3 regions of the Microbulbifer agarilyticus genome follow, and region 1 is predicted to be linked to each of the others. Evidence: predicted binding sites of a transcription regulator. Region 1 holds the regulator's gene; each other region holds the start of a gene.
What was found. Region 1 encodes LexA, which represses DNA repair genes until DNA is damaged. Its sites were predicted from a motif close to ACTGTNTNTANANACAGT; they were not measured.
Positions count from the first base shown of each region.

Region 2: a site for LexA is predicted at 5,021-5,038, ahead of Mag101_RS00625 (VRR-NUC domain-containing protein). Genes of this name have one in related genera too.
Region 3: a site for LexA is predicted at 2,892-2,909, ahead of recA (recombinase RecA). Genes of this name have one in related genera too.

Region 1 covers NZ_CP019650.1:1,889,369-1,896,602, reverse strand. The annotation lists gene Mag101_RS07690 (mechanosensitive ion channel family protein) at 1-62, opposite strand, end outside; gene nagZ (beta-N-acetylhexosaminidase) at 114-1,127, opposite strand; gene Mag101_RS07680 (TetR/AcrR family transcriptional regulator) at 1,211-1,855, opposite strand; gene Mag101_RS07675 (DUF6763 family protein) at 2,155-2,487, shown strand; gene lexA (transcriptional repressor LexA) at 2,628-3,236, shown strand; gene Mag101_RS07665 (hypothetical protein) at 3,344-3,598, opposite strand; gene Mag101_RS07660 (DUF6586 family protein) at 3,747-4,298, opposite strand; gene topA (type I DNA topoisomerase) at 4,342-7,098, opposite strand.
Region 2 covers NZ_CP019650.1:153,643-160,876, reverse strand. The annotation lists gene Mag101_RS00645 (fumarylacetoacetate hydrolase family protein) at 1-209, shown strand, start outside; gene Mag101_RS00640 (aldehyde dehydrogenase family protein) at 251-1,687, shown strand; gene Mag101_RS17720 (hypothetical protein) at 1,730-1,909, shown strand; gene Mag101_RS00635 (IlvD/Edd family dehydratase) at 1,925-3,763, shown strand; gene Mag101_RS00630 (zinc-binding dehydrogenase) at 3,836-4,864, opposite strand; gene Mag101_RS00625 (VRR-NUC domain-containing protein) at 5,093-6,760, shown strand; gene Mag101_RS00620 (ATP-dependent DNA helicase) at 6,757-7,234, shown strand, end outside.
Region 3 covers NZ_CP019650.1:2,912,729-2,919,962, forward strand. The annotation lists gene Mag101_RS12125 (amidohydrolase family protein) at 1-1,039, opposite strand, end outside; gene Mag101_RS12130 (regulatory protein RecX) at 1,245-1,751, opposite strand; gene recA (recombinase RecA) at 1,778-2,809, opposite strand; gene Mag101_RS12140 (CinA family protein) at 2,987-3,517, opposite strand; gene Mag101_RS12145 (MaoC family dehydratase) at 3,596-4,537, opposite strand; gene Mag101_RS12150 (prolyl oligopeptidase family serine peptidase) at 4,680-6,842, opposite strand; gene Mag101_RS12155 (SLC13 family permease) at 7,088-7,234, opposite strand, start outside.

The DNA.
Region 1 (7,234 bases):
TCGGCAATCCAGAAGCGGTCGTCCCCGACCAGGGAGCGCAAGAACGCTTTAGCTGACTCCACAAACTACTCCATAAGCTGCAGACGAATGAATTAGGGGATTATTGTGCGTATTTACATCCAGGATGCCAGCCATTCGCGTGTTTTTTGCCAACGGTCGCTCTTTTCCAGTGCATCCCAACTGTTTATCTTGGGCTGGCCTCGCATACGGGAGAGGCGTTCGCTCGACGCAGGGTCAATAGAGTGGCCTTGCAGCGCATCCAGGACCTCGATAGCACCCTGACGGTTATTACAGACGATTCCCATATCGCAGCCCGCGGAAAGTGCCGCGTGAATTCGCTCCCGATAACCACCTGCTGCGCCGGCGCCCTCCATGGTCAGATCATCACTAAAGATGACCCCATCAAACTTGAGGCGCTTGCGTAAAATCTCTTGCAGCCAGTAGCGTGAAAAGCCCACGGAGTTTTCATCGACTTTGGCAAAGCGGATATGCGCCGGCATGACGGCTTCCAATTCGCCAGCGGCAATACATTCTGCAAACGGCACCCCGTCCGCTGCAAGCACAGTCTCGAGATCGCGCTCATCAACCGGCAGTTCTTCGTGGCTGTCTTCCAGCACCTGGCCATGGCCGGGAAAATGCTTGCCCGTAGTTGCCATTCCGGCTTCGTGCATGCCGGCAATAAACGGTCGAGCCTTGTGGCACAGCGTCAGTGGATCCTGCGCGAAACTGCGATCACCGACAATGCGACAAAAATCGTCGTCCGCATCGAGCACCGGTGCGAAGCTGAAGTCCACGCCCACCGCGAGCAGTTCGGCCGCCAGCAGCCAGCCGACATCCTGCAATTGCTGCGTATTCGCTTGCGCACTGAGCGCCTGCATTGAGGGAATACGCGTGAAGAAGTCCCGGAAGCGCTGCACCCTGCCCCCTTCCTGATCCACTGCCAGCAGAATTTCAGGGCGCACTGCACGGATCTCTGCAATGAGGCTTTCCAGTTGCGGGCGGTTCTCATAATTGCGCGCAAAAAATATTAGCCCGCCAACATGTGGATGCCGCAGCAGCTCGCGATCCTCCTCGGTAAGCGTAAGGCCATCCACATCGATCATTACCGGGCCAATCTGAGCAGACATCGGCATACACTCCACAATTTAACTTCGATCACGTAATAGACGATCAAACCCTAGCGATTAATGGGCCACCGTTTCCCGGCCAATTATTCACCTTCGGTCGGTACGGGCGCGGTCAACATGGCCACTGCGGCCGGCGCCAGCCGGGCAAGTGTCTCTTCCAGGCTGCTTTCAGCGCCGAAATCCTCTCTCAGGATAGCTTCGATCGCGTCAAAGCTCGAAAGGGAAAATACCGTGGCCCCGAGCATGAAATAGAGGCGCCAGTAAAAGGTCACCGGATCTACGTGGGGCAAGGCGGTGGCCAGCGAGCCCGCGAAACGGCGGTAAGAGTCGCCGTAGCGGGAAACGATAAAGCGGCGCAAATGGCCCTGGGACTGGGTGTACGCCAGCCCTAGCAGGCGCATAAACCGCTTGGGGTCACGCCCCTGACTGGCCAAGCCGGCCAAAGCAACCCGGTATAGACTCTGCAGCAGGTCATCCAGCTGCAATGAACCCTCATCTGTAGTCAGGCGGGCGAGTTCTGCATCCAAAGACGTCGTAAAAGGTGTAAGAAATCGCTCGAATACGGCCTGAATCAGTTCTTTTTTCGAACCAAAATGATAATTCACCGCCGCCAGATTGACTCCTGCGGTACTGGTGATGGTGCGCAAAGAGGTCTCGGTAAACCCGCGCTCGGCAAACAGCACTTCCGCAGCATCCAATATCCGCTGAACAGTATCCAACTGACTCATACCAATCTCACAACAATTCAAACCGACAATTTAAACGTTTGTTTTAACCGCCAGACTAGCACATACCGGCAATGATGGAATACGCGCATGCACAATCGATCTAAACACGCGCCCCAGCAGCGCTGGTTCGAGTTACCAAGCGCACGCCCGCGACATTAGATTGGCCATGAACATTTGAAAAAATCGCGCAACTCGTCGCATCTGCCGAACCCCCGCAGAAACCGCGCCAGAGCTAGCGCCACGAGTGGGAAGGCCCGAGATAAAAACCCGGGCTACCCCCGACACAGGAGGGCCAAGTCATGGCGAGAATCGCCCCTGAAATTGGCAGCTGGTTTGAAAACTTCGACACAGGCGACCTGTTTGAGGTCGTTGCCGTTGACCACCCGTCACGCACCATCGAGATTCAATATCTCGACGGCAGCATCGATGAAATCGAATTTCAGAATTGGCCTTCCCTACCGGTAATAGGCGCTGCCGCACCGGAAGATGCAAACGCCAGTTACGGCACCTTTGCGGATGAAATGGGAGACGAGGAAGACGCCGGCTTCAAGAGCCCAATCTTTTCACCCGCCCAGAGCGCCATTGACCGACTGGAGGGAGACTCTTTTCCGGGCACGGACGAAGGTATTTAAAAAAGCTTCCAAATAATCAATCTTACGACGCAGGCAAGTTTCCCTTTGGGATTCAACTTGCCTGGGTACAGTTTGCGCGCGCCATAAATCTGTATATAATCACAGCACCTGTATAAAAATACAGATCAAAGGAAGGCGCAATGACAAATCTCACCGCACGCCAGGCTCAGGTTCTGGAACTGATCAAGAGCTATGTGGACGATACCGGTTACCCCCCTACCCGAGCCGAAATTGCTCAGGAACTTGGTTTTCGCTCTCCCAACGCAGCAGAAGAACACCTCAAGGCCCTGGCCCGCAAAGGCGCGATCGAAATGGTTGCCGGTGCCTCCCGCGGTATCCGCATTCCCGACCACCACACTGGCCTGCCCGTTGTCGGCCGTGTTGCCGCTGGCAACCCGATTCTCGCGGAAGAAAACATCGAAGAATACTGTGAGATCCCGGCGGAGTTTTTCCATCCGCCTGCAGACTATCTGCTGCGCGTACACGGAATGAGTATGAAAGACGCCGGTATTCTCGACGGCGACCTGTTGGCAGTGCAGCGCACCGACAACATCCGCAATGGGCAGATTGTTGTAGCGCGTATTGAAGATGAAGTGACGGTGAAGCGCTTCAAGCGTCGTGGCAACCAGGCCACGGTACAATTGCACCCAGAAAATGAAGAGTTCAACGTGATTGAAGTGGACATGCGCGACCGCAACTTTGCCATCGAAGGGTTGGCAGTCGGAGTGATTCGACAAAATCCGATCTGATCGCGCTACTCGCAATCGCTGGGCGAATTATTTCAGGCATAAAAAAACAGGGCATACGCCCTGTTTTTTTATGCCTGAAAGTCTTTTCAAACCTTCTTTTCACACCATCAGTGAATCGTGTGCTCAGTGATATCAACCACTTCTTCCTCGAAAGGCTCTGGCTCCATTTCACCGATATCCTGAACCGCTTCGATCCCCGCCTCCAGCATGGCTCGGGCGACCGCTACCTTGTGATCGCGCAAAAAATGCATACTCTCGTCGGAGAAACGAATACGCACCAGAGGCTCACCCTTGTGACCAGCGCGTCGTAGCGCCACATCACCATTGGACAGCTCAATGATCTCGTAAGTCTCTGTAGACATTCACTTCTCCGGTAACCGCGTGATTTGGCAGCCAGTGTACCACAGGGGGCATCCACTAATCAGCGTGCATCCACTAATAGATTTCTTTGGTGAATTAACGCCTGCATTGCCCCGGGGAACCGGAACCGTGACACGAGTAGCCCGGTTGCTACCACTCTTGACTCTGCGCTCGCTGACGCTGAATCAGCTCCACCAATGCCTGATACCAATGGCGAAGGTTGTCTGCGGTCATAGCGGCGTCCTGAGGGCCTGCAGAGGGGTTATCCAGCTGCCGCACCGGGATCATGGTTTCTACACCAGAGGCAGTGGCGTTCGACGCCCCTGACGATCCTGCAGGAGCGGAAGTCGACAATTGCCAGTGCCCGGCCCATGCGCGGCAGAGCCCACTCAGCCAACTCTCCGGGTCCTCTGACAAGTTCACCAGCTCCGTCACATCACCGCTGAACTTGCCGCGCTGGGATACCAGCGCCGCAAGCGCCTGCGCGCTTTCCGGCTCAGAACCAGCGGCAAAACCGAGCTGCAACTGATGCCCCTGCTCCGCAAGGAATGCCCGGTAAGCACGCCACAGCTGCGTTAAAGCCGCCTCCAAAAGTGCAGAGTCCAGCAATGACTGCCCGCTGGCAACCTGTTGGGACTCGCCCAGCAACAGCTGGGCCTTGCGCAGCGTAGATGCCACCGTTCCGGTGTAGGGATTGCTCAAAACTTCCGTTCCCTTCCTGTTGAGGCCTTTTTAGGCCTACCACTTACTTCGCTGGCGTTTTCTTTGCTGCCGCTTTCTTGGCAGGTGCTTTTTTAGCCGCAGTCTTCTTCGCGGCGGCCTTCTTGGCTGGCGCCTTCTTCGCGGCGGCCTTTTTCTTCGCTGGTGCTTTTTTGGCCGGTTCTTCTACCTGCCATTTGCCGTCGCGATAGAACGCCTTCCAGCCAGTCGCCTTGCCCTCTTCTTCGGTCTGTACGTACTGTTCCTGAGTCTTGCGACTGAAACGCACCACTGTATCGCGGCCTTCATTGTCTTCCGCCGGGGCAGAGAACAGGAAGTTGTACTTTGGATCGATCTCATCTTTGTGCGGCAGTAATTCCTTGATCCGCGGAGCACGGGTTTCGCGGTTTTTCGGGAATTGGCTGGCAGCCAAAAACAGGCCAGACGCGCCGTCGCGCAAAATGTAGGTATCTTCCACTTTCTCGCAGGCAAGCTCAGGCATAGGCACCGGATCCATCTTGGGAGGTGCCGGCTGACCGTTCTTGAGCAGCTTGCGCGTGTTCTTACAATTCTCGTTGGTACAACCGAAGTACTTGCCAAAGCGGCCGGACTTCAACTGCATATCGGAGCCACACTTGTCGCATTCAATGACCGGGCCATCGTAGCCCTTAATCTTGAAGGTACCCTGCTCTACTTCGAAACCAGTACAGTCCGGGTTGTTACCACAAATATGCAGCTTGCGATGTTCGTCCACCAGGTAGCTATCCATGGCGGTGCCGCACTTGGGACAGCGGCGCTTATCGCGCAGCTGACGCGTTTCTGCGTCTTCATCCTTCTCCGCATCAACCGCTTCCTCACCCGATACCAGGTTCATGGTATTGGTGCAGCGCTCCTTCGGCGGCAAGGCATAACCCGAGCAACCGAGGAATACCCCGGTAGAACCAGTGCGAATCTGCATGTGACGGCCACACTTGCTGCACTCGATATCGGTATCCGTCGGGTTATTCCGACGCATACCAGCTTCTTTGTCCTGCGCGGTTTCCAGGCGCTTGCTGAATCCCGAATAGAATTCGTTCAGCAGGTCCTTCCAACCCTTTTTTCCTTCCGCTACGGTATCGAGAGATTCTTCCAGACTCGCGGTAAAGCCGTAATCCATCAAGTCGGTAAAGCTCTCGCTCAATCGGTCGGTAACGATATCGCCCATTTTTTCCGCATAGAAACGGCGGTTTTCCAGCCGCACGTAACCGCGATCCTGAATGGTGGAAATAATCGATGCATAGGTAGACGGACGACCAATGCCGCGTTTTTCCAGCTCTTTTACGAGTGCCGCTTCACTGAAGCGCGCGGGCGGCTTGGTGAAGTGCTGTTTCGGATCGAGCTTTTGCAGGTTCAGCTTCTCGCCAACTTTGATGTCCGGCAGAACCAAATCTTCGTCTTTTTTGCTCTGTGCCGGCGCGACCTTCAGGAAACCGTCGAAGCGGATTACGCGGCCGCGTGTACGCAGCTCAAAGTCGCCCGCGGTAACCACCACCGAAGTGGAGGTAAACTTGGCAGGCGTCATCTGGCAGGCAACAAACTGTTGCCAGATCAGGGTGTACAGGCGCTCTGCGTCACGCTCCATACCGGAAAGGTTGTTGGGTTTTACCCGCACATCCGAAGGACGGATCGCTTCGTGCGCTTCTTGCGCGCCTTCTTTGCTGCTGTAGCTGTTCGGGTTTTCCGGCAAATATTTTTCGCCGTAATTCTCACCGATAAATTCACGCACAGAGGCGACCGCTTCCTTACTCAAATTGGTGGAATCGGTACGCATATAGGTGATGTAACCCGCCTCATAGAGACGCTGGGCCATCATCATGGTTTTCTTAACACTGAAGCTCAAACGGTTACTCGCCGCCTGCTGCAAGGTCGACGTGATATACGGCGCGGTGGGCTTGGAACTGGTGGGCTTGTCGTCCCGAGCGCTTACCGTGAAGTCACTGGCCTGCAGCGCTTTCAGCGCAGCAGTGGCCTGCTCTTCATTGGTAGGACGGAAAGCCTGACCGGCCTGTTTTTTCACTTCCAGGCGCAGAGCGTCGGATTTCGCCGTCTGGGTGTCGGCGAACAGCGTCCAGTACTCTTCCGGAATAAACGCGCGGATCTCGCGCTCGCGCTCAACGACCAGTTTGACCGCCACGGACTGCACACGACCCGCTGAGAGGCCTCGGGCGACTTTTTCCCACAACAGCGGTGAAACCATATAGCCCACGATACGATCGAGGAATCGACGCGCCTGCTGCGCGTTTACCCGATCAATATCCAGGGGGCCGGGATCTTCAAACGCTTCCTGAATCGCGGACTTGGTAATTTCGTTGAACACCACACGGCGGTAACGCTGCTCGTCGCCACCAATAGCCTCGCGCAAGTGCCAGGCAATGGCCTCTCCTTCGCGATCCAAATCCGTTGCGAGATAGACGTGGTCAGCATTTGCCGCCAGTTTGCGCAATTCATCAACAACTTTTTCTTTACCCGGGAGGATTTCATAGTGCGCCTCCCAGTTGTGGTCCGGATTGATGCCCATGCGCTTGATCAGCTGTTCACGGGTTTTCTTGCGTTTATAAACCTCTTTGGCTTCTGGCGATAACTTGCGGGTTTCCGCGGCCCGACGCGCCCGTTCTTTCGGGTCGACAGGCTTCTTGGCGGAAGCGCCCGTAGGAAGATCCCGGATATGACCAATACTGGACTTCACTACGAAGTCTTTTCCGAGATACTTGTTGATCGTTTTTGCCTTCGCCGGCGACTCGACGATGACCAGTGATTTACCCATAAGCCTTTGATTTTAAATAAAAAATTTACTGCTTGCGCAATCTGTGCTCACTGCTGTTTGCACAGTGCGTTGCGCGAATATATATGCTTGGTCTCGCCTCTGGTCAAGCGAGTTAAGCAAATTGTTGAACTATTCG
Region 2 (7,234 bases), 1.7 Mb from region 1:
CCCTGTTTACCGGTACCCTCTTCGCACCGACACAGGATCGCGATCATCCCGGCCAGGGTTTTACCCACAAGCTCGGCGATGCAGTGACCATTGCCACACCTAAACTGGGCGCGCTGGTAAACACCGTCACTCATACCAATCGGGCACCGCAGTGGGAATTCGGTATTTCTGCACTGATTAAAAATTTAAGCGAACGCGGATTGCTGTAATCCGCTCGCGCTGAATCAAACGAAAATCTCAGGACCTCATCATGACCATCAAAAAGAATTACATCGCCGGCGAATGGGTCGAAGGCGTCAGCACCACACGCAACGTCAACCCAGCCGATACCAGTGACATCATTGCGGAATACGCGACCGCAGACGCAGAGCAAACCAAAGCCGCAGTCGACGCAGCACGCGCTGCTTTCCCGGCCTGGTCTCAGGTGGGTATTCAGCAGCGCAGCGAACTGCTCGACCGTATCGGCCAGGCAATTCTCGATCGCAAACAGGAGTTGGGTGAGCTGCTGGCCCGTGAAGAAGGCAAATCACTGCCGGAAGCTGTTGGTGAAGTGGGCCGCGCTGGCCAGATCTTCAAATACTTCTCCGGTGAAGTACTGCAAATGCGCGGTGAATTGCAGCCGTCCGTGCGCCCCGGCCTCGACGCCAGTGTCACTCGCGAGCCACTGGGCGTGATTGGCATGATCACTCCCTGGAACTTCCCGATCGCGATCCCCGCGTGGAAAATTGCCCCAGCGCTGGCTTATGGCAACTGCGTGGTATTCAAGCCCGCCGAACTGGTGCCGGGTTCTGCCCATGCACTGGCAGAAATCATCGTTGAAGCCGGTGTACCCAGTGGCGTATTCAACCTGGTGATGGGACCCGGTCGTGTGGTTGGCGATGTTATCGTCAACAACACCCAGGTAGACGGCATCAGCTTTACCGGTTCCGTTGCCACCGGTCGCAATATTGCCGCGGCCGCGGTTGGCCGCATGGCAAAAGTACAGCTGGAAATGGGCGGCAAAAACCCGCTCGTGGTACTGGACGATGCGGACCTGAATACCGCAGTGGAGTGCGCGATCAACGGCGCCTTCTTCTCGACCGGCCAGCGTTGTACCGCTTCCAGCCGCCTAATCGTAACCGAAGGTATCCACGACCATTTTGTTGAAGCCATGGTGGACCGCCTGAAGACCCTGAAAGTCGGCAACCCACTCGATGCCGCCACCCATATCGGCCCGGTCGTTGATGAGCGCCAGCTGCAGCAAAACCTGAACTATGTGGAAATCGCCAAGGAAGAAGGTGCAAAACTGATTTTCGGCGGCGAACAACTGCAACTGGAAACCGAGGGATTCTTCCAGCAGCCGGCCCTGTTCGTGGACACCACTTCAGACATGCGCATTAACCGCGAAGAAGTGTTTGGCCCTGTGGCTACCGTGATCAAGGCACGCGACTATGAGCATGCACTGGAACTGGCTAATGACACCGAGTTTGGCCTCTCCGCGGGTATCGTTACCCAGTCATTGAAAAACTCGACGCACTTCAAGCGTCACTCACAAGCGGGTATGGTTATGGTGAACGTGCCCACTGCCGGCGTGGATTACCATGTACCATTCGGCGGTCGCAAAGGTTCCAGTTATGGCGCCCGCGAACAGGGTAGCTATGCGCGTGAGTTTTACACCACTGTAAAAACCGCTTACACCCTTGCGTAACAGGGCTGCGAGCGGCGTTTATCGCCAACGGAGATAGCCAATATGAAAATGCAAATTCCGGCCGGTTCAGTAAACGACACGAAAAACGTCTTATTAACAAGGCAAGCTAACCCGCGTCGGAATTTGTCAGGTTCGACACGCCCGGCCACCCCACCGGTGGCCAATAACAGCGTGCGCTACCCGGATGAATTTGAACGCCGCTTTGTGCTCAGCAATAACTAACAAGCCGATCCAACTATGAGCGATTCCACCAAAAAATCCGTCCGTCCGTTTCGCAGTGCCCGCTGGTTTGATGACAAGGCACACGCCGACCACACGGCACTGTACCTGGAGCGCTATTTTAACTTCGGCTTGACCCGGGAAGAGCTGCAATCGGGGAAACCCATCATCGGTATTGCCCAGACCGGTAGTGACCTGACCCCATGTAATCGGCACCACAAGGATCTCGCACAGCGCGTAAAGGACGGTATCCGCGATGCCGGCGGTATTCCCATGGAATTTCCGGTGCACCCGATCTTTGAGCAGGGCCGCCGGCCGACGGCGGCGCTCGATCGCAACCTGGCGACACTTGGGTTGATCGAAACCCTGCACGGTTATCCTATCGATGCGGTAGTGCTCACCACTGGCTGTGACAAGACCACCCCGGCCACCCTGATGGCCGCCCTGCAACTGGACCTTCCTGCGATCGTGTATTCCGGTGGCCCCATGCTGAACGGGTGGAAGCCAGTAAGCTGTGAAGGGGATGCGGATTCCAAAAAACAGGAACACGAAGAGCGTGTTGGCTCCGGTACCGCGATCTGGCAAAACCGTGAGCGCCTGGCCAAGGGTGAGTTGGATTACGCGGGCTTTATGGATGCATCCGCAGAATCCGTACCCAGTGTTGGCCACTGCAACACCATGGGCACCGCGCTTTCCATGAATTCCCTGGCGGAAGTACTGGGTATGTCTCTGCCCGGTTGTGCAGCCATTCCCGCACCCTATAAAGAGCGTTCACAGATGGGCTACCACACCGGTCGCCGCATCGTAGAGATGGCATTCGAGGACCTGAAACCGTCAGACATTCTCACCCGTCAGTCGTTTATCAATGCGGTGGTCGCGTGCAGTGCGCTCGGCGGTTCTACCAATGCACTGGTGCACTTGCTGGCGCTGGCGCGCACTCTCAAGGGTGTGGAGCTGAGCATGGACGACTGGCAGCAGTATGGCGAAGATATTCCATTGCTGGTGAACTGTATGCCCGCCGGTAAATACCTTGGCGAGGAGTTCTACCGCGCCGGTGGTGTACCGGCACTGCTCCAACAGTTAATTGCCGATGACCTGATTGATGGCAGCCAGAATACCGTCACCGGCCAGTCCATCGCACACAACTGTGAAGGCTTCCAGGTTCGCAACCGCGATGTGATTTTCCCCACCGAAAAACCACTGATGGAAAAAGCCGGTTTCGCGATTATGCGCGGCAACTTCTTCGACTCCGGATTAATGAAGAAATCGGTGATCACCGACGCTTTTCGCGAGAAATACCTGTCGCACCCGGATCACCCCCAGTGCTTTACCGCACGCGCCATCGTATTCGACGGCCCGGAAGACTACCGAGCCCGCATCGATGACCCCACCCTGGATATCGACGAGCAGTGCATACTCGCAATCCGAAACGTCGGCCCGATCGGCTACCCGGGTTCCGCCGAAGTGGTCAATATGTTGCCGCCCAAGCGATTGGTTAAGCAGGGCATCACCTGCCTGCCGACACTGGGTGATGGCCGCCAGAGTGGCACCTCCGGCAGCCCGTCTATTTTGCATATTGCACCGGAAGCAGCCGCTGGCGGCGGCATCGCACTGCTGAAAACCGGCGACCGGATTCGTGTAGATATCGCCAACCACCGGGTGGATGTACTGGTCTCGGACGCGGAGCTGGCGGAGCGCCGGAATGCACTGCAGGTGCAGCCACTGGTGAACCAAACCCCGTGGCAGGAAATCTATCGCAATTCGGTCAGCCAACTGGATACGGGCGCAGTGCTGGAAACCGAAGAGGAATACGTGCGGATTCTCGACGAGCATCCTGTAGGGCGCCACTCCCACTAGGCGTGGGCCGTAACGCAGGTGTGGGAAGTAACGCAGGCGACGCCATGCAGCGAAAGCCTATAACCGCAAAACTTAGCTGGGGATGTTGAGCACTACCTTGCCAATGGAATTGCCGCTGCGCAGGCACTCGATGGCATCGTGGGCTCGCGCAAAGTCGTATTCATGACCAACGTGGGGCGCGGGCAAATTCAGGTTCGCGCAGCCACTCAACAATTCATCAAACAATGCCTGTTCCTGCCATAACCAGATCAGGTTAAAGGCCAGCACGGATTTGTTGGTGCTGATCATATCCATCACATCGTAGCGCGGACGCTTCAGGTACAACCAGGCCGCTTTCAGCCAGTTGGGTTTATCACCCGGAGTAAACTCCGCCGCACCAAATACTACCAGACGCCCGGTCGGCGCAAGCGCCGCGAAACACTGCTGCTGGAGCTTGCCGCCAATCCCATCGAGAATGGCATGCAGTGGCTGCCCGCCCAGTTGCAGTTTTAACTGATCGGCAAAATGTTCGCCGCGGACAATCACATCAGAAAAACCCTGCGCGGCGAGAAAGTCACGTTTCTTTTCCGAACTCACAGTACCAATGGGAATGGCGCCCATTTGCTCAGCCATACGCATCGCTTGCAGGCCGACACCACCCGCCGCACTTTGAATCAACACCTGTTGCCCCGGCTTTACCGCCGCGAGATTGGTCAGCGCATAGTAAGCGGTAAGGCTCTGGGCGGGAAAGGCAGCACCCTCGGCAAAACTCCAGGCGTCGGGAATCTTGCGGCAATGCTGCACGGGTACGTCGATAACGGAGGCATAGCCACCAAAACGGGTACAACCGTACACACGGTCGCCCACCTTTAGATCCGTTGGCGTATCTGCGGCTACTTCACTCACCACCCCGGCAAATTCCAGCCCGGGAATAAAACTCCCTTCCGGTGTCGCGGAGTACAAACCGGTCAGTGCAAAAATATCCGCGAAATTAAGCCCGACGGATTTCACCGCCACGCGTACCTGGCCACTAGCAAGGGACGAAAGTGGCTCTTCTAGCAGCCGTAGATTACTGATCGCACCGGCCTTGTGTGTACGCCATACGTGCCGGGTTTGCTCCATTTTTAATTCCTTAGTTTTATTTTCCAGATCCTACGCGCAACCAGTGCCAAAGCGTCCCTGGATCGGCATATGAGAGTAACGATATTCCGGGGTCAAGTGCCAGTGAACCTTGCATGGCTCGCCGGTCGATGTGAAGTTTGTCCCACTTCCAGACATGCTGTATAACCATACAGGCCCCGGATGGCGCCCATACCCTTCAACCAAAATTGATTTCCCTAGTAAACTCCCATGGCCGAGCCTGTCGAACTGGCACCAGACTATTACCTAAGCAATTTCCACGCCCTTGTGGAATTTGTGGTAACGCGCTACGACGCGCTACTGTCTGACGAAGAGCGGAGTTTCCACCAGTGCTTCTGTGCACTCGATACCGACAGCCAGCGACTCTATGTACGCCTGCTGTCACGCAAGGGCGTGCCCTCTTCCTTTGGCGCACTCTTTCGGCAATCCAAACTGGCGTACCAGGAAATTAACAACCTGCCGCAAGCGGCGGAGACCCTGGTGACGACCGGCCTGTTCCTGCGCAACCCTGCACCGGACCTGACAGAAATTCTGCCGCTGTTCACCAAAACCGAACTGCTTGCCAGCAGTGCCGAACCGCTACCCAAGACACTCAAGCGCCCGGCACTGGAGCAGGCACTCCTCGCGCAGGACCACGACGCTCTTCGCGCGCGGCTCACCCTTGATGAACCTCTGCTCGCGGTACAGGCGGCGGCACACTTCGAAACCTTCAAGCTATTGTTCTTCGGTAACCTGAATCAGGACCTTACTGATTACGTACTGCGGGACCTTGGACTATTCCGCTACGAAAATTATCCGTTGGAGCAGTCGCAACTGCCATTTAAAAGCCGCTCCCAGGTCGAGCGCTACCTGCACTATTACGCGTGTCTTGCACAAGCCGAGCAGGTACTCAGCGAAGATGCGCAAGCCATCACCACCCTCGCCGCCGAACTGCCAGAAAATGCGCAAGGTGATACCACGCTGCAACGGCGACTGGATCGCCTGCGCCTGGCACTGGCGCGCCAACTGGAGCGACTGCAGGCATTGGAAGCGGCCAATACACTGTACCACCAATGCCAGCGCCCGCCGGCGCGCGAGCGCCGCGCCCGTATCGCCGCCACTCAAGGGGATACCGACGCAGCCCTGGCTGTCTGTGCACAGATACTCGGGCAGCCGGAGAATGCGCAGGAGCGCGAATTCGCTGCGAGCTTCGGCCACCGCACCGCCAAGAAAACCCCACACTGCGACAACTGGCCTGCACCAAAGCGTTATCGGGCACCGACGCATACTGTCACCCTCGTACAAACCGATGAGCGGGTGGAAGTCCGGGCTGCACAATATCTCGCTGACACCGCTGCCGGCAATCAATGCTTTTATGTGGAAAACACCCTGATCAACGGCGTATTGGGCCTGGCCATATGGGATATCGTGTTCGCGCCAATTCCCGGTGCTTTCTTCAATCCGTTTCAGGTTGCGCCGAGCGATTTTCGCAGCGCAGATTTTTATCCACAGCGGCAGGCGGCATTCACCCAGAGGCTGGGGGAACTGCAGGAAACCGGGCTCGGTAAATGGGTATGGCACCACTATCGCGAGAAGCGCGGCATCGCCAACCCGCTGGTGCACTGGGACGGACTTTCAGAGCCACTGCTGGAACTGGCACTGTCACAGATTCCCACCGGGCACTGGCTGGCACTGTTTCGCCGGCTGCTGAATGACATTGCCCATCACCGCAGCGGCTTTCCGGACCTGATTCTGTTCCCCACTGGCGGCGGCTATGAGTTGGTAGAAATCAAAGGGCCGGGAGACCGCCTGCAGCAGAACCAGCAGCGCTGGCTGGCTTATTTCGCCCAGCACCGGATACCGCACCAGGTATTGCATGTTGAGTGGGGCACTTTGTGACTGGCACCGCGAACGCGCCTCTAGACAGCGCTGAGTGCCGCTCCAAAACGGAAGATGTTCTGCGACTCTCGGTAGGGGAACTGGTGGAGTTTGCCTGTCGCAGTGGCGACCTGATTAGCGAGCACAGGCACGGCGGGCCTACAGCCGCGGAAGGCATCCGCGCGCACCAGCGCCTGCAACGCAAACGCCCGAAAGGCAGCGAGGCGGAATATCGCCTGCAGGTAGAACTGGAGCAGGACGGTCAGGCAGTGGCGCTCAATGGACGCGTTGACATACTGCACCCCCAGGTGGACCTGCATACCCCAGTCCAACTCGACGAGATCAAAACCACCTATGTACCACCGGAAGTGCTCGGGGAATCCGCACGCGCCCTGCACTGGGCACAGCTGAAAATCTACGGCTTCTGCTACGGTCTGCAGCACCAGTTCACGGCAGATACACCGGTGGCCCTGAAAATGCTCTGGCACAACCTCA
Region 3 (7,234 bases), 1.0 Mb from region 1:
TTTCTATCAGTGACTCCAGTACATCCGACTCATTACCCATATCGCGTACGGAGGTCACACCGGCAATCACGTTTAGCAGCGCATCGTTGTCACTCATATGGCCGTGCATTTCGTAGAGACCAGCTACCAGAGTGCCGCCCTCACCATCAATCATGACTTCGCCTAGGTTTTGCTCGGCCTGGACATCGTCAATCGCCACGATGACTCCGTCTTTAACCAACACAGACACAGGCTGAGTGAGCCCAAGTGCCTTGGGGTCGAAGACGCGGACGTTATTTACCCGCACCGGCTGTTGGTACTGATGGGTGACCCGACTGGCAATTTCTTCAAACCTGGCGGCGTTCAGTGATGCAGCCAGCTCTCGCAAGCGTTTTTCCTCACCCTCCAATCCCTGGCGAATAAATGCCGCCCGCGGGGACACAATTGCAACGAGTTCCTGCTGCTCATCCAGCACCAGGTATTGTGGATCCATATCGATGCCGCCCACCGCGTACATGGTGGCACTGAGATCTTTACTTTCGCCTTTTAATTGCAGCTCCCGCTTGGGTGTCACAACCAGATCACCCGCCGGCAGAGCCGGATAGCTATCGCGGCCAGATTCCAGCACCGCTTGGGTATACAAAAACAGAGAGTAAGGGCTAGCGTTTTGTGCAATATAGATCGGGTTTGCGGTTACATCTGCTTGCCCCTCACCGGATGCGGAACGCCAGCGTGCGGTACCCTCGGTACGTATATACTCTTCGTCCACCGCATTACCAAAAGTGGTTTTCCCGGTGATTTTCCACTCGGTGGGCACGTTGCCTTCGCCCAATACCAGCGTTTCCTGACTACTCGCACCGCGGCCATTGTTACTGAAGCCAAACTCAATCTGTAGTTGATTGCCGGTGTGAACAACAGTCATATCCCCCACTTTCGTACCACCAAACATGACAGAATAGGTTTCTTCAGTTACGTCTTTTTTCGTTCCCGCGACTTCATCTGCCGGCTTTGAGCAGCCAAACAGAGCAAGCAGGAATAGGCAGGTGGTTAATGTGCGCATGGAAAGTCCTCTGTAATCGTTATTGGGACAGCATTGCATAATCATTTTCGGAAAGCCCATTGCGGGTCGTCCGGACGTTCCCAAAGTATGTATTTGGCATTTTGGCGAGTCAATGTGGCTCGACAAGGCCGGCCTGGCGGGAACTTAGAGAGGACTCAGCCGAGATGGATGCGGCTTTCTGGCATGGCCACGGGTGCATACCGGTTCAAATCAGGCCATCACCGCATCGAGCTTCACGCTCTAAGGTATCCAACGCATAACCGATGGCATCTGCCGAGAAGCCGCGGTATGCCAGAAAGCGTTGGCGCCGAGCGCGTTCGCGCATCTGATGCTCGCGCTTCAGGTTTGCCACCGCACCGCGACCGGCAAACTTACGCTGCAACACTGAGTAGGCCAATTCGAACCAGTCTGTATCGAGGGTGTCGATCGCGCTTGTCGCCATACTGTTGGGGATACCGCGCTGCTGTAAATCCTGACGGATACGCAGGGGGCCGTGGCCACGCTGTACCCGTGAGCGGGCAAACATCTCCGCAAAGCGCTGGTCGGATTGATAGTTGAGTTCTTCCAGCCGCAGGAACAGGGCTGAAAAATCCGCATCGGGGAATTTTGGTGAGAGCTTTTGAGTGAGCTCCCGACGCGAGTGATCGCGTCGGGATAGCAGCTCAAGCGCTGCGGTGAAAAGCGCCTGAGCGGGGTCGGGAGTGGAAAACACTGAAGTAAATAATACAGGGACTAAAATCAGCCCTCTGATACTTCCTCAGCGTCTTCAGCAACCGGCGTTATATCGCCGAGCAGCTGGGAACGCAGCAGGCCTTCAATTTCATTGCGGATATCCACGTTTTCCTTGAGGAACTTCACCGCATTGGCCTTACCCTGGCCAATCTTATCGCCCTTGTAGCTGTACCAGGCACCGGCTTTATCCACCAGTCCCAGCTTCACGCCGTAGTCGATAATTTCACCAATCAGGTTAATACCCTGGCCGTACATGATTTGGAACTCGGTCTGCTTGAAAGGCGGCGCAACCTTGTTCTTTACGACCTTAACGCGGGTCTCGTTACCAACCACTTCGTCGCCCTCTTTTACGGCACCGATACGACGGATATCCAGGCGTACAGAGGAGTAGAACTTGAGTGCGTTACCACCGGTGGTGGTTTCCGGGGAACCGAACATCACACCGATCTTCATACGAATCTGGTTGATAAACACACACAGGGTGTTGGTGTTTTTGATGTTACCGGTGAGTTTACGCAGGGCCTGGGACATCAGGCGGGCTTGCAGGCCAACGTGAGAATCACCCATTTCGCCTTCGATTTCCGCACGCGGTGTCAGTGCCGCTACGGAGTCGACAATCAATACGTCTACCGCGCCAGAGCGCACCAGCATGTCGGCCACTTCCAGCGCCTGCTCACCGGTGTCCGGCTGGGATACGATCAACTCGTCTACGTTTACGCCGAGCTTTTCCGCGTAAATCGGGTCCAGCGCGTGTTCCGCATCGACGAATGCACAGGTACCGCCATTGCGCTGCGCTTCCGCGATCACCTGCAGGGTCAGGGTGGTTTTACCGGAAGATTCCGGGCCGTAGATCTCGACAATACGTCCACGTGGCAGGCCGCCAATGCCCAAGGCTACGTCCAGTCCCAGGGAACCGGTGGAGATTGCAGGGATACGCTCGCGCTCCTTGTCTCCCATGCGCATAACGGTGCCTTTGCCGAACTGACGCTCGATCTGAGACAGCGCCGCCTGTAAAGCCTTGTCTTTATTGGAATCCATGACCCTTCCCATGTGTACCTGAAAATTGGTGAGAAATACTGCAATTGATACTGCTATTGGGGGAGGAGCTTAGAGAAAAATTACTGTATAAGCAACCAGTAATCGGGAATGATCGGTATTCGTTTCGAAGCGGCTAAATTTTGTGCGGAAACAACGAGACACTGGTGCCAACTCTGGTCAGTCGGTATGGCTTTTCGTGATCGCCAGCAGCCCCTCCAGTGCCGTTACCACGGTCTGCGCCTGGACTTCTGCGCGACTGCCGCCAAACTGCATGCACAGGGCCTTTACTTCCAGAGGCTCCTGCCCCTCGCCATGGGCCCAGGCGATCCACACGGTACCAACGGGCTTTTCTTCGCTGCCCCCGTCCGGTCCGGCAATACCACTGACCGCCACAGAAACATTGGCATCCAGGCGATTCAGCACCCCCACAGCCATCTGCCGTACAACCGTTTCACTGACGGCGCCATCGGTGTCCAGCGCGCGCTGATCGACTCCCAAAAACCCGCGCTTGATACGGTCGGCGTATGACACCAGTGCACCATCAAACCACCCCGACGAACCTGCAACAGACGTAATTGCCGCGGCAATGGCGCCGCCGGTACAGGATTCAGCGGTGGTCACCTTCCACTCCAGGCGGGTCAACTCCGCTCCCAGTTCGATTGCCAGGTTTTTGGCCAGGGATAGTTGCTGCGCTGCGCGGTCTTTCACCAGATATCCTTTTCCAAACGCTCTGAACAAATTGAATGCAAATTGGGGCTCAGATACATCTCCCCGAAGTAATAGCGACTATAGCGGTTGCAACTGCCCGTTGAGATACAAGGTCTTGCCACTCTGATCCTGGACCCGGAAACCGGTGCCGCCGTCGCCTCGAGTGTAGAGGAATTGTGCGGACGCAGGCAGTAACACCGGGCGCTTGAACTCTACACTCATGCGGAAGGCAGCCGGCAAACCCCGTTCACCCGTTTTAGATTCCAGGGCAGCGAGACATGCGGCCTTCGTCCACATACCGTGCACGATCGCGCTGGAGAATCCGAACAGGCGCGCCGATGAGGCGAACAGATGAATGGGGTTCCAATCGCCAGAGACTTTGGCATAACTGCGCCCTGCTGCCTCGGAAATGGACCAGGGGATGCTCGAAGCCCCTGCCATATCGGGCATATCCTGAGGGAATGGCGCCAGATTCGCGTGCTTCGGGGCGTCCTTGTCGGCGTGCTTACCTCGCACCAGCATGGCGCTCTCGCACTCCCATACCAGCTCATCCCCCACCTTAACCCGGGTCACCAGGGCAAACTCATAACCGCGCTTTACCGGCACCGGTGCCAGCAAATCACAGTGGATATCCATGGACTCCTCAACCTGGATCGGGCGGTGCTGGGTAATCTGGTTGCGTAGATGCACCATGCCGAGGACCGGGAAGGTAAAGGCATCAGAGACAAGCAGCTTTAAGTGCAGAGGCATGGCCAGCACAAACGGGTAAGTGGCCGGCAGATCAGTCCCCGCGGCAAAGCCACATACATCGCAGTAGGCGCGTACGCGCTCGCGATCCACCCGCTGCTCACGCAGGCTAACGCTGGCCAGAACGGAGGAATTGTGTGCCTGGGTAGTACGCTTTTTACGCGCAGTCAGGGCGCGGAAGTACAACGGCAATACCGCCGGACGGGCATTGAGCTCGATATGAAGGGGGGGTGGTCGGTGGTTTGCCTTGGGCACAGGGATAAATCTCGGCATAAATCTGATGGCTCCAGATAATAACCCGGGCCAGAGTGGCTAGCTAGAGACCATTCGGTCACGCCACTCTGCCCGGCTCACTATGCTATTTGCCAAATACTACCTGTCATAGATGCCGAAACGATGACAAGCAGTCCGGCGATCAGCTCTCCGGAAGCTCGGAGACACCCATATTGAACAGGGTAAAGCCGAAGATGTCCGCGTACTGCTCGATGATCTTCGAGACCGGGGTACCGGCGCCATGGCCAGCGTTGGTTTCGATACGGATCAGGGTCGGCGCAGCGCCTGCCTGCTTGCTCTGCAGCTCGGCGGCGAACTTGAAGGAGTGCGCCGGCACAACACGGTCATCGTGATCGGCAGTGGTCACCAGGGTCGCTGGATACTCGGTGCCCTGCTGTACGTTATGTACCGGGGAATACCCTTTCAGGTACTGGAACATTTCTGCACTCTCTTCCGCGGTACCGTAGTCGTAGGCCCAACCGGCGCCGGCAGTAAAGGTGTGGTAACGCAGCATATCCATTACGCCCACGGCAGGCAGTGCCACCTGAACCAGCTCGGGACGCTGAGTCATTACCGCACCCACCAGCAGGCCGCCGTTGGAGCCACCGCGAATCGCCAGATAATCGCTGGAGGTGTAACCCTGATCGATCAGGAATTCACCGGCGGCGATAAAGTCATCGAATACATTCTGCTTCTGCAGCTTAGTACCGGCGTCGTGCCAGCGCTTGCCGTACTCACCACCACCGCGCAGATTGGGCACTGCGTAGACACCACCAAGCTCCATCCATACTGCATTGGTAATACTGAACGATGGCGTCAGGCTGATATTGAAACCGCCATAGCCGTACAGGATGGTCGGGTTTTTACCGTTCAGCTCCAGGCCTTTCTTGTGGGTAATCAGCATGGGCACACGGGTGCCGTCTTTGGAGGTGTAGAACACCTGCTTGGACTCATAGGCAGATGGGTCAAACTGGGCACCGGACTCCCGGTATACGGCAGATTCACCTTCGGCTACGTCAAACGCGAAAATCGTGGAAGGTGTTTTGTAGTTGGTGAAGGAGTAGTACAGGGTGGCGTCTTCACGCTTGCCGCCCAGGGAGGAGGCACTACCCGGCCCCGGCAGGGCGATTTCACGGACTTGTTCACCGTCGTAGTCGTACTGGTAGATTTTGGACAGCGCATCGACCATGTACTCGGCGAAGAAATAGCCACCGCCGGTGGAGGCCGTCAGTACATTTTCGGTTTCACCGATAAAGTCCTGCCAATTTGCAGGCGCCGGGTTGGCGGCGTCCACGGTGACTACTTTCTTGTTCGGGGCTTCGCGGTTGGTCACCAGGAACAGCTTGCTGCCCTGATTGTCGATTACATAAGTGTCGGAATCGAAATCGGTGAGCACGGGTACCAGCGGAGCATCCGCTTTGGTGAGGTCGCGAATAAACAGGTCGTTGCCGGAAGTGGAGGTCGCTCCGGAAATTACCAGGAAGCCATCATCTTCGGTCACTACACCGGAGACGTAGCGACGTTTTTCTTCCTCGGTGCCGCCGAATACCAGTGTATCTTCTGATTGAGGCTGGCCCAGCTTGTGGTAGTACAGTTTGTGCTGATCGGTTTTTGCCGACAGCTCACTGCCATCGGGCTTGTCGTAGCTGGAATAGTAAAAACCTTCATTCCCTTTCCAGGAAATACCGGAGAACTTCACGTCGACCAGCGGCTGCTCAAGGATTTCCTTGGTCTCGGCATCAATAATGAAGATTTTGCGCCAGTCACTGCCGCCTTCAGATACAGAGTAAGCGGCGATACTGCCATCTTTGGAAAATTTCAGGGTCGCCAGGGAGGTGGTGCCATCTTCACTGAAGGTATTCGGGTCGAGGAAAATTTCCGCTTCGCCGTCGCCCTTCTTGCGCCACACTACATACTGGTTCTGCAAACCATCGTTGCGATAGAAATAAGTGTAATCGCCTTCCTTGAACGGCGAGCCCACTTTTTCGTAGTTCCACAGGGCTTCTAGGCGCTGCTTTAGGGTATCCCGGTAAGGGATCTGATCCAGATAGCCAAAGGTTACCGCGTTCTGTTCTTTCACCCAGGCCTCGGTCTCGGCACTGCGGTCGTCTTCCAACCAGCGGTAAGGGTCAGCCACTTCGGTGTCAAAATAGCTGTCTACCACTTCGCCCATACGGGTTTCCGGATAGGCCAACGCCACTGCGGCAACAGGCTGGGTTGTTTCAGCCTCTTTCGCCACGTCCTGGGACTCTCCCGAGCAAGCTGCCAATACGCCAGCGGCCGCCAAGATGGTTATTTTTTTCACGTATGAGATTCCTTCGGCTGGTGAATGAATAATTAAGCGAGTAACTGCTCAAGTAACTATGCGAGTAACTATGCAAGTGACTATGCGATTAGGTAACCAAGTGGCCTAGGAAACCGAATTCCCGCAGATGAATCAAGGAATTGGTACCCAACGACACCTCACAATGTATTCTCTGGCAAAACTGAAGGTTTAAGGTTTTTTTAACTCCCTATCCTTCAGTTGCCATCAATTATTTCGGATTAAATCTAAACCAACATCACCCAGCAGACGCCGGCGATGATCAGCGACGCCAGCACACTGAGTACGGCCCCCTCACGGACCATCTCCTGAATACGCAGTTTGCCGGTGCCGTAGGCGATGGCATTGGGGGCCGTCGCCACCGGCAGCATAAA